Regions from separate parts of the Streptomyces sp. NPDC012827 genome, predicted to be linked through region 3. Evidence: riboswitches for the same ligand, from Rfam matches in the RefSeq annotation. Region 3 holds a riboswitch; each other region holds the start of a gene.
The links. A riboswitch is a leader RNA that binds a small molecule or an ion and turns the genes downstream of it on or off. The one in region 3 is predicted to bind cyclic di-AMP.

Region 1 (3,266 bases), on a different contig from region 3:
CGTGGCGACCATCATGGCCCGCGCCCTCTCCGAGGGCACCGCCGAGCACACCGCGGAGGAGTTCGCGGCGGAGCTGGAGCGGTGCGGCGCGACTCTCGACGCGCACGCGGACCACCCGGGCGTACGGGTCTCCCTGGAGGTTCCCGTCTCCCGGCTGCCCAAGGCGCTCGGCCTGCTCGCGGAGGCCCTGATCGCCCCGGCGTTCCTGGAGTCGGAGATCGAGCGCCTGGTGCGCAACCGCCTCGACGAGATCCCGCACGAGACCGCCAACCCGTCCCGCCGGGCGGCCAAGCAGCTCTCCAAGGAACTCTTCCCGGCCGACTCGCGCGTCTCCCGGCCGCGCCAGGGCACGGAGGAGACCGTCGCCGCGATCGACGCCGCCGCCGTCCGCGCCTTCTTCGAGGCGTACGTCCGGCCCTCCACGGCCACCGCCGTGGTCGTCGGCGACCTGACCGACGTCGACCTCGACAAGGTGCTCGCCGAGACCCTGGGCGCCTGGACCGGTGAGCCGGCCGAGCCGCGCCCGATGCCGCCGATCACCGCCGACGACAGGGGACGGGTCGTCATCGTGGACCGCCCCGGCGCCGTCCAGACGCAGCTGCTCATCGGCCGGATCGGCCCGGACCGTCACGCCGGCGTGTGGCCGGCCCAGGTCCTCGGCACGTACTGCCTCGGCGGCACGCTCACCTCCCGCCTGGACCGCGTCCTGCGCGAGGAGAAGGGCTACACCTACGGCGTGCGGGCCTTCGGGCAGGTGCTCCGTTCCGACGCCGCGGGCAACGGCGCCTCGATGCTCGCCATCAGCGGCTCCGTCGACACCCCCAACACCGGCCCGGCACTTGACGACCTGTGGAAGGTGCTGCGGACGCTCGCCGCGGAGGGGCTCACCGACGCCGAGCGTGAGACGGCCGTGCAGAACCTGGTGGGGGTGGCGCCGCTCAAGTACGAGACGGCCGCCTCCGTCGCCGGCACGCTGGCCGACCAGGTCGAGCAGCACCTGCCGGACGACTACCAGGCGCAGTTGTACGCGCGGCTCGCCGAGACCGGCACGGTCGAGGCCACGGCCGCCGTCGTCAACGCCTTCCCCGTGGACCGGCTCGTCACCGTCCTGGTGGGCGACGCGGCACAGATCGAGGAGCCCGTACGCGCCCTCGGCATCGGTGACGTGACCGTCGTGACCGGCTGACGGCCGACCGGTCGACCGACCGCGAAACGGGCGGAGGACCCTGATGTCACAGGACGTCAGGGTCCTCCGCTTTGTCCGTATTGGGGGCAAGGGTGCGCGTCTGCCCTGTGGCATGTCTTACAAACAGCCGAGTCTGTTTGCCGATTGAAAGATCGTACGCATAGCGTCATGTGCGCTGTCCGCCCGTTGCACGCGCCGCACCCGCGGCATCGGACAGCGATCGCCGAGTCCCCGTCAGGCGCGAGCCTGGGGAGCCGGGGACCCGCACGCAGTCCCTGGGGTGAATCGGACGCCTTCGCCACGCGCGGAGGGGCCCGTAGGAGACCTTCCTGCTCCGAACCCGTCAGCTAACCCGGTAGGCGAGAAGGAAGGAAAGGACCGTCCTCTTGGCGTTCACCCGTGCCACCGGGAAGCATCGTGCTCCGAGCCGGATGGCGCGCCGCGGCGTGGGCATCGCCGGCGCGGCCACCCTCGCGACCTCCGGCGTCATCGGAACCCTCGCCTCGCCGGCGCTCGCCGCCGACACGGAGGAGCGCTCTCCCGAGGACACCGGCCTCACCCGCGTCATCACCGAGGACTCGCTCGCCGACCGCGTCAACGCGCAGGTCGCCGCCCAGGAGCAGGAAGCCTTCGAGACCGCCGCCAAGGAGAAGGCCCGCGCCGAGGCGAAGCGCAAGGCCGAGGCCCGCGCCCAGGAGATCCGCGAGGCCCGCGAGCGCGCCGCCCGCGAGGCCGAGCGCCGCCGCCTCGCCTCCTTCCAGCTCCCGGTCGCCGGCTCGTACGTCTCCACCGGGTACAAGACGGGTGGCTCCCTCTGGTCCTCCGGCAGCCACTCCGGTGTCGACTTCCACGCCGCCTACGGCAGCCGGGTCGTCTCCGTCGGGGCCGGCACGGTCGTCGAGGCCGGCTGGGGCGGCGCGTACGGCAACAACATCGTCATCCGGATGAACGACGGCACGTACACCCAGTACGGTCACCTCGCCTCCATCGAGGTCCACGTCGGCCAGACCGTCGAGCCCGGCGAGCAGATCGGCGTCTCCGGCTCGACCGGCAACTCCACCGGACCGCACCTCCACTTCGAGGCCCGCACCAGCGCCGAGTACGGCTCGGACATCAACCCGGTCGCGTACCTGCGCGCCCGTGGTGTCGCCCTCTGAGGCACCCGACCGAAAGCTCCACCCGCCCCGGCTCCCCGCGAGCCGGGGTTTTTCTTCGGCCAAAAGAATGCCCTGAAGGGGGCCCGGCCATCGGAATTTCCCGCCCCTTGCCCTAGAGTCGCGTGCAATGAATTCGCGGAAAGGCACGAGGGTGCCGAGCGCTGCGCGGAACAAAGCGGAGGTCGGACATGCGCATTCCCGCGCAATCGGTGTGCACGGCGATCCGGGACGACATCGTCTCGGGCGTTCTGGAGCCCGGCGGCCGGCTGACGGAGGAACAGCTCGCCGGCCGGTACGGCGTCTCGCGCGTCCCGGTCCGCGAGGCCCTGCGGACCCTGGAGTCCGAGGGCTTCGTCGTCAGCCGCCGTCACGCCGGCGCCCATGTCGCCGAGCCCACCGAGCAGGAGGCGGCCGATCTGCTCGACGTCCGGGCGCTGCTCGAACCGCTGGGCGCGGCCCGGGCGGCCCAGCGGCGCACCGAGGCCCATCTGAAGGTGCTGCGCGGCCTGGTCAGACTGGGGCAGGAGCGGGCCCGGCGGGGCCAGGGGGAGGACCTGCGCCCGCTCGGCGGCTGGTTCCACGAGACGCTCGCCCAGGCCTCCGGCTCACCCGCCCTCGCCGCCCTGCTCACCCAGCTGCGGCACAAGATCGCCTGGATGTACGTGGTGGAGCAGCCGGAGCGGCCCGTGGAGGCCTGGGCCGAGCACGGCGCGATCGTGGACGCGGTGGCGCGCGGGGACGCCGAGCGGGCCCGCGCGCTGACGGCGATGCACGCGGAACACTCGCTGCCGCTGCACCGGCTGAAAAGGCCGGCGCGGGGGCGTGTGAGGCTTCCGCAACATGCCGTCAACACGGCGAGTGCGCGGAATTAACACGCGTGCCCTACAAAGAGAAAAGAAAAAGCGGGGGTATTTTGTGCTGCT
Region 2 (3,266 bases), on a different contig from region 3:
CTTGGCCCAGTGGATGTCGTCGCGGCGTACCTCGAGGGTGCCGCGCGGGGGCACCGGCGGCCACGGCTGGTCCGGGTCGGCGGGCACCGGCAGGCCGAGGACCTGGGCGGCGCGCAGGGCGACCCGGGTGTGGCCGTCGGGCGAGAGGTGCAGGCGGTCGCTGTCCCAGGCGCGCCGGTCCTGGACGGAGCGCAGCGACCACAGGTCGAGGACCGGGCAGCCGTAGCGGTCCGCGATGGCCCGGACGTGCGCGGTGTAGGTGGCGATCTTGCCGCGCAGGTGCCGGAGCACGGGCACGTCGCGGGTGTCGAAGCCGGTGGTCACCATGACCGTGCCGACGGAGGAGGTGAGGTCGGCGACGGCGCGCTCGAAGCGCGCGGCCACGTCGTCGGGGTCGGTGCCGGGGCGGATGATGTCGTTGCCGCCGGCGCAGAAGGTCACCAGGTCGGGGGCGAGTTCCTTCGCCCGCGGGACCTGTTCCGCGACGATCTGGTCGAGAAGGCGCCCCCGTACGGCCAGGTTGGCGTAGCGGAAGTCCTCGGGTTCCGGCAGCTGGTCGGCGAGGAGGACCGCGAACCGGTCCGCCCAGCCGATGTACGTCCCGCCGGGGCCGGGGTCTCCGACGCCCTCGGTGAAGCTGTCACCGATCGCCGCGTACGACCCGAATGCGTTCTTGTCTGTTGATCTCGAATCGTCTGCCACGGGAGCACATCCTTCCTTCCGGGATGTGACCTACGCGACCGTAAGGAGGGGTTGACGGCGGGTGACATATGCCACCGATAAAGATTTCCCCAAGACCGGAACAAACCGGTGGCCCGGCACAGGAGTGCCGGGCCACCGCGGAGCCTGATCGCGCGCGCTTCTCGAGCGCGGCGGGTCAGAGGGAGACGCCGTGCTGGCGGAGGTAGGCCAGCGGGTCGATGTCGGAGCCGTAGCTGGGCGAGGTCCGGATCTCGAAGTGCAGGTGCGGGCCGGTGGAGTTGCCGGTCGAGCCGGAGAGGCCGATCTGCTGGCCGCCGCTGACGGACTGGCCGGCGGAGACGGCCAGGGAGGAGAGGTGGGCGTACTGCGAGTAGTTGCCGTCGGCGTGCTGGATGACGACCTCGTTGCCGTAGGCACCGCTCCACCCGGCGGAGACGACCGTACCGGCGCCGACGGCGCGGACGGTGGTGCCGGAGGAGGCGATGAAGTCGGCACCGGTGTGGTAGCCGGAGGACCACATGGAGCCGGAGGCGCGGTACGGGGTGGAGACGCCACCGGCGACCGGGGCGACCCAGCCGGAGGAGGCCGTGGAGCTGCCGGTGGACGGCGCCGCGGTGGAGGTGGTGGCCGGGGCGGAGGCGCGCTCGCTGCTCCGGGAGGCGCGGGACTGCTCCTTCTTCGGGGCGGCCTTGCGCTCGGTCTTCGGGGCGGCCTTGCGCTCCGCCTTGGGAGCGGCCTTCGGCGCGGCGGCGTTCTCGCCGTTCAGCGTCAGCTTCATCCCGGGCAGGATCAGGGACGGGTCCTCGCCGACGACCTGGCGGTTGTCCGCGTACAGCTCCTGCCAGCCGCCCTCGACACCCTGCTCGGTGGCGATCTTGGACAGGTAGTCGCCGCTGACGACGGAGTACGTCCTCGGCGCGGCCTTCTTCGCGGCGGGCGCGGCCTGGGCGGTCTGCGCCACCTGCGCGGCGGCCACGGCGTGGGTCTGGACGGCGGCGGCCGGGGCGGCCTGCTCGGCGGCGTGGGCGCCGGTCGCGCCCAGGAGCGGAAGCGCGACGACGGCGCCTCCGGTGCCGGCGGCGACGAAACCGCGGGTGAGGGAATTGATCTTCGGTCGGCGGTGCTTACCCTTCGCGGGCATGGCGAATTCCTCTCCGGCGCCTGCGAGGTGAGCTGTCGGGTTCGGACTGGAGATGTCCGGCCGCGTGTCCACGCGACTTCACCCCGAGCCGTCCTGCGTCGCGGGACCGGCGTACTTCCTGGGTCCCCCGCTCCTGCCACGCGAGTGGGCTGGGTATGAATTCCGGTCGGTGGCAGGATTCGGCGGTCCGACCGGAGTGACGGTGACGCTAGACGAGGGGGGTCGGCGGGAACAAGCCGTTCTTTTTCCACGGCATTCACCTCCGGCGTTCTCCGCCGGAATTCCGGTCACCCTCCGTGGACCACGGACCCTCGATCCCCCTTTCGCACAGGGCAATTGCTCCGGGCGGGCGGCCACGATGCGTCACCTCTATGACCCTGCTCACGCACGACAACCCATCTCGCCTGCAACCGGCGCGAGTTACCCGCAATGCCTCAATTCGGACAGATCCCTCATTCCTGTCCGAGGGGGTGCGTCAGGCGGGGTCCTCCCTGGATGATTGCGCCAGAAACCCCACGCGTGTCGGCCACCGAACGCCTACTTCCAGGAGCATCCGTGACGCAGCAGCTGCCGCAGATCCCGCCCACCGCGGCGGACGAGCCCCGGCTCACCGGGGTCCGCAACTTCCGGGACGTGGGCGGCCTGCCGACGGCCGACGGGCGCGCCGTGCGCCCCGGTCGCCTCTTCCGCAGCGGCCACCTCGCCCACGCGACCGAGGAGGACGCCGTCTTCCTCGCCTCACTGGGCCTGCACACGGTCTTCGACTTCCGCAACGAGGCCGACCGGCGGGTGGAGGGCCCGGACGTCGAGCTGCCCGGCGTGCGGAACGTGAACATACCCCTGAACGACCCGGCCGACGGCAAGGAGTTCTGGAAGCTCGTCCGGGGCGGGGACCTCGCGCAGCTCCGGGAGATCCTGGGCGACGGCAAGGCCGCCGCCCGGATGTCCGATTCGTACCGGAAGATGATTGTCGAGCGGACGGCGGAGCACAGCAGGATCCTGCATTCCATGGCCGAGGAGAGCGTTCCGGCACTGATGCACTGCGCGGCGGGCAAGGACCGCGCCGGGCTGTCGATCGCGATCACCCTGCTCGCCCTCGGCGTCGAGCGGGAGGCCATCGAGGCGGACTACGCGTTGTCGAACGACCCGCACCGCCGCTACAAGGTGCGCCGCAGCTCCACCGCCCCGGACGCGATGTCGCCGGAGGTGATGGAGCTGCTGAGCCCGCTGTTCGACGCGCGGGTGGAGTACCTGCGGGCGGCGTTCGAGACGATCGACGCGACCTGGGGCTCGACGGAGGCCTATCTCACCCAGGGCCTGGGGCTGTCCGCCCGGACCCGCGAGCTGCTGCGGGAACGCCTGCTCACGGAGGCGTGACCCGACCGGCCCCGGCACGCCGCGCTCACTGGTTCCGGCCGCCGAA
Region 3 (3,266 bases):
TCGGGCCGCCCAGGTAGCGGAAGAGGGGGAGGTCGCTGGCCTCGGAGGCGGCGTGCGCGACGGCGAGGGAGACGCCGAGGATGGCGTTGGCGCCGAGCGAGGACTTGTCGGGGGTGGCGTCCAGGTCGAACATGGCCTGGTCGATCAGGCGCTGCTCGGTGGCGTCGTAGCCGACGAGCTCCGGGCCGATCTGCTCGATGACGGCCAGGACGGCCTTCTCGACGCCCTTGCCGAGGTAGCGGTTCTGGTCGCCGTCACGGAGCTCGAGGGCCTCGAACGCACCGGTGGAGGCACCGGACGGGACGGCAGCACGGCCGGTGCTGCCGTCGTCGAGGCCGACCTCGACCTCGACCGTGGGGTTGCCTCGGGAGTCCAGGATTTCCCGGGCTACGACGACGTCGATGGACGGCACGAGCATCTCCTTCTGGGATGTGACGCTAGGTGTGACGCATACGGCGCAAGGCTCGTTCGCCTTGCGACAAGAGCCTAACCGGCCCGGGGGCTCCGGCCCGCCGGGCGCCCGCCCCGTGGGACGAAAAAGGACCCGGGGGCATGCATCCCGGGACGAACCGCCCGCGGGTACTCATGGGTAACAGACGGAACCCCGGTCCGGCGTGCACGGGGGGCACGCCGGACCGGGGTGGTCACCGCGGGAGGTTCGTCAGGGCCGCGAGGCTCACTTCAGGTGGAGCTGCTGGCCCGGGTAGATGAGGTCGGCGTCCTCGACGACGTCCTGGTTGAGGTCGTAGAGGGTGGCCCAGCCGCCCTTGACGCCGTGCGCCTGGGCGATGGTGGCGAGGGTGTCACCGGCCGCGACCTTGTACTCGCCGTCACCCTTCTTGACCTTCTTGCCGGTCGGGGTGGTGACGGTCTTGCGGCGCTCCTGCGGAGCGGCCTGGGCGGTGACGCTCTTGGAGGTCTCGCGGGCGGTCGCCTTCGGAGCCGTGCGCTTGGTGCTGCGCGTGGTCGGCTGCTCGGAGCGGCGCTCGGGCGAGGTGGTGGTGCCGGTCGGCTTCTGGGTCTCGGTGGTGCCGCCGCTGTAGGTGGCGCGGGAGAGGCCGACGCCGCAGCTCGGCCAGGCGCCCTTGCCCTGGCCCGCGAGGACCTTCTCGGCGATGGCGATCTGCTGCGACTTCGAGGCCAGGTTGGCGGTGGAGGCGTAGGCGGTGCCGCCGTACGCGGCCCACGTGGAGGCCGAGAACTGCAGGCCGCCGTAGTAGCCGTTGCCCGTGTTGATGGACCAGTTGCCGCCGGACTCGCACTGGGCGACGCGGTCCCACTCGGAGGCGGTGGCGGCCGAGGCGGTGCCCGTGGCCATCAGCGGGGCGGCGACGGCGGCACCGGTGACGCCGACGAGCGTGACGACCTGGGTGGCCTTGGAGGGACGGCGGTGTTTGCCCTTGCCGGAAAACAGCATGGAGATTCTCCTCACCGACGCCTGCGAGGTGAGCTGTCGGGTTCGGGCCGAAGAGTTGCCCGGCCGCGTGTCCTAGCACGCGGCTTCACCCCAAGCCGAACGTCGGTCGTCCTTCTCGACGACCGGGGCCGGCACTTACCTTGGGTCCCCCGCTCCTGCCTACGGCGCTTACGCGACGACTGTTCCCATCGGCCGGCGGCAGGACTCGGCGTTCTCGGTCGACGGGGCCCGCGGTGGCGAGCGATGACGACCGTAGCCACACTCCTGCCGGAAGTTCAAAGGGGCGCATTGCGGAAATAACGCCCCTACCGTCCTTCCGGCGGAGGGTGTTTGCGCAGGTGAGAGGTCACGGAATCAAATCTTCCGCACAAGCCGCGCCAGTTGGGGCGAAGAGATCCATGTCTCACTTGAGCAGAACCGGACATTACCTCTCGAACTACCCGGCCGACGGCGCCGAACCGATCGTCAGATCAAGGCTCTGACCAGGCAGGATGAGGTCCGGATCGGTGCCCACCGTCCGCCGGTTGGCGTCATAGAGGGCGGTCCAGCCTCCGGGGAGTTGCCGCTCCTGCGCGATGACGGTCAGGTTGTCCCCGGGGCGCACCGTGTAGGCGTCCGAAGTGTCCTGACTGTCCGTTGCGTCCACTCCGGTCGGCGACGCATCGACGACCGGAGCCTTTGCCGGAGTTTCAGACTTCTTGTCCGTCGGTGCGGCATGACGACCTGCTTCGGCAGAAGTGTCCGTCTTGCCGGTTTCCTCCGGGGCGGCGTCACCCCGGTGCTTGCCGGTGCCGGGCGCGCTCGACGGAGCGTCACCTTCCGCCGTACGGGGCTTTTCGGGCGTTCCGGAGGTTCCGGGCGTGTCGGAGGTGCCGGGAGCCGTCGGCGCGCTCGGTGCGGCCGGGTGGGTGGAGGCACCCGGCGCGGCCGGGTGGGTGGAGGCGTCCGGGGCGGCGGTCGTCCCGGCCGCTCCCGGCGTCCGGGAGGCCGTGGGGGCGTCCGGGGCCGAGGAGGCCGCGGGAGCGCCGGAGGCCCGCGGTACGGGCACCGAGGAGGCCGGGGAGGACGGAGAGACCTGCGCGGCGGGCGAGGCGGGCGAGGCGGTCGGCGTGCCGGCCGTGCGGTTCGACTCCGGGGCGGGGCCCGTCTCCTCGGGCAGCGTGACGGCCGGCCCCGGGTTCACGCCCGGCGCCTTCCCGTCGTTGCCCAGCCCGGCGATCGGGGCGCAGGTGGCCCAGTCGGTCGCGCCCGAGGCGAGCGCCTTCTCGGCCACCACGATCTGCTGGGCGCGGCTGGCCAGGTCGGCGCTGGGGGCGTAGGCGAGCCCGCCGTGCCGCTCCCAGCTCTCCTGGGTGAACTGGAGCCCGCCGTACATCCCGTTGCCGAAGTTGGCACTCCACTGGCCGCCCGACTCGCACTCGGCCACCCGGTCCCAGGTGGCCGCGTCGGCGGCGGAGGCGGATCCGGTGGCGAGCAGCGGCAGCGCCATGGCGGATCCGGTCACGCCCGCCGCGACGACGAGAGCGGGGGCCTGACGGGGTCGACGGTGTCGTCCGTTCCCGGAGCGCATACGTACGCCTTTCGCGTGACGGCTGAAGACTGCCGCGAAACGTAGCGGCATTCGAACGTCCGTCACAAGTCGGTCGCCCCGCGATCACGTGAAGATCACACTTCTGACGAACCCTCAGCCGGAGCCACCCGTACGGAAGGGGTGAATTCCACCGGAAGCGTGCGCAAACCGCGCATGATGAGCCCGCCGCGCCACCGCAGTTCGGCCGGGTCGGCGGCGAGCCGCAGGTCCGGCAGCCGGGTCAGCAGGGCGGCCAGGGCCACCTGTCCCTCCAGGCGC

Region 1: another riboswitch for cyclic di-AMP. It lies ahead of ACFY60_RS20700 (M23 family metallopeptidase); the one in region 3 lies ahead of ACFY60_RS25895 (transglycosylase family protein).
Region 2: another riboswitch for cyclic di-AMP. It lies ahead of ACFY60_RS24545 (peptidoglycan DD-metalloendopeptidase family protein); the one in region 3 lies ahead of ACFY60_RS25895 (transglycosylase family protein).

The regions. Positions count from the first base shown of each region.
Region 1 is NZ_JBIBBY010000009.1:112,600-115,865, forward strand. Features, by position in the region: gene ACFY60_RS20695 (M16 family metallopeptidase) at 1-1,186, shown strand, start outside; cyclic di-AMP (ydaO/yuaA leader) riboswitch at 1,398-1,562, shown strand; gene ACFY60_RS20700 (M23 family metallopeptidase) at 1,573-2,343, shown strand; gene ACFY60_RS20705 (GntR family transcriptional regulator) at 2,532-3,215, shown strand.
Region 2 is NZ_JBIBBY010000011.1:266,830-270,095, reverse strand. Features, by position in the region: gene ACFY60_RS24550 (SGNH/GDSL hydrolase family protein) at 1-702, opposite strand, end outside; gene ACFY60_RS24545 (peptidoglycan DD-metalloendopeptidase family protein) at 878-1,843, opposite strand; cyclic di-AMP (ydaO/yuaA leader) riboswitch at 1,848-2,004, opposite strand; gene ACFY60_RS24540 (tyrosine-protein phosphatase) at 2,399-3,220, shown strand; gene ACFY60_RS24535 (DUF6126 family protein) at 3,246-3,266, opposite strand, start outside.
Region 3 is NZ_JBIBBY010000012.1:253,106-256,371, reverse strand. Features, by position in the region: gene eno (phosphopyruvate hydratase) at 1-412, opposite strand, end outside; gene ACFY60_RS25895 (transglycosylase family protein) at 677-1,417, opposite strand; cyclic di-AMP (ydaO/yuaA leader) riboswitch at 1,421-1,594, opposite strand; gene ACFY60_RS25890 (transglycosylase family protein) at 1,854-2,921, opposite strand; gene ACFY60_RS25885 (cytochrome P450) at 3,083-3,266, opposite strand, start outside.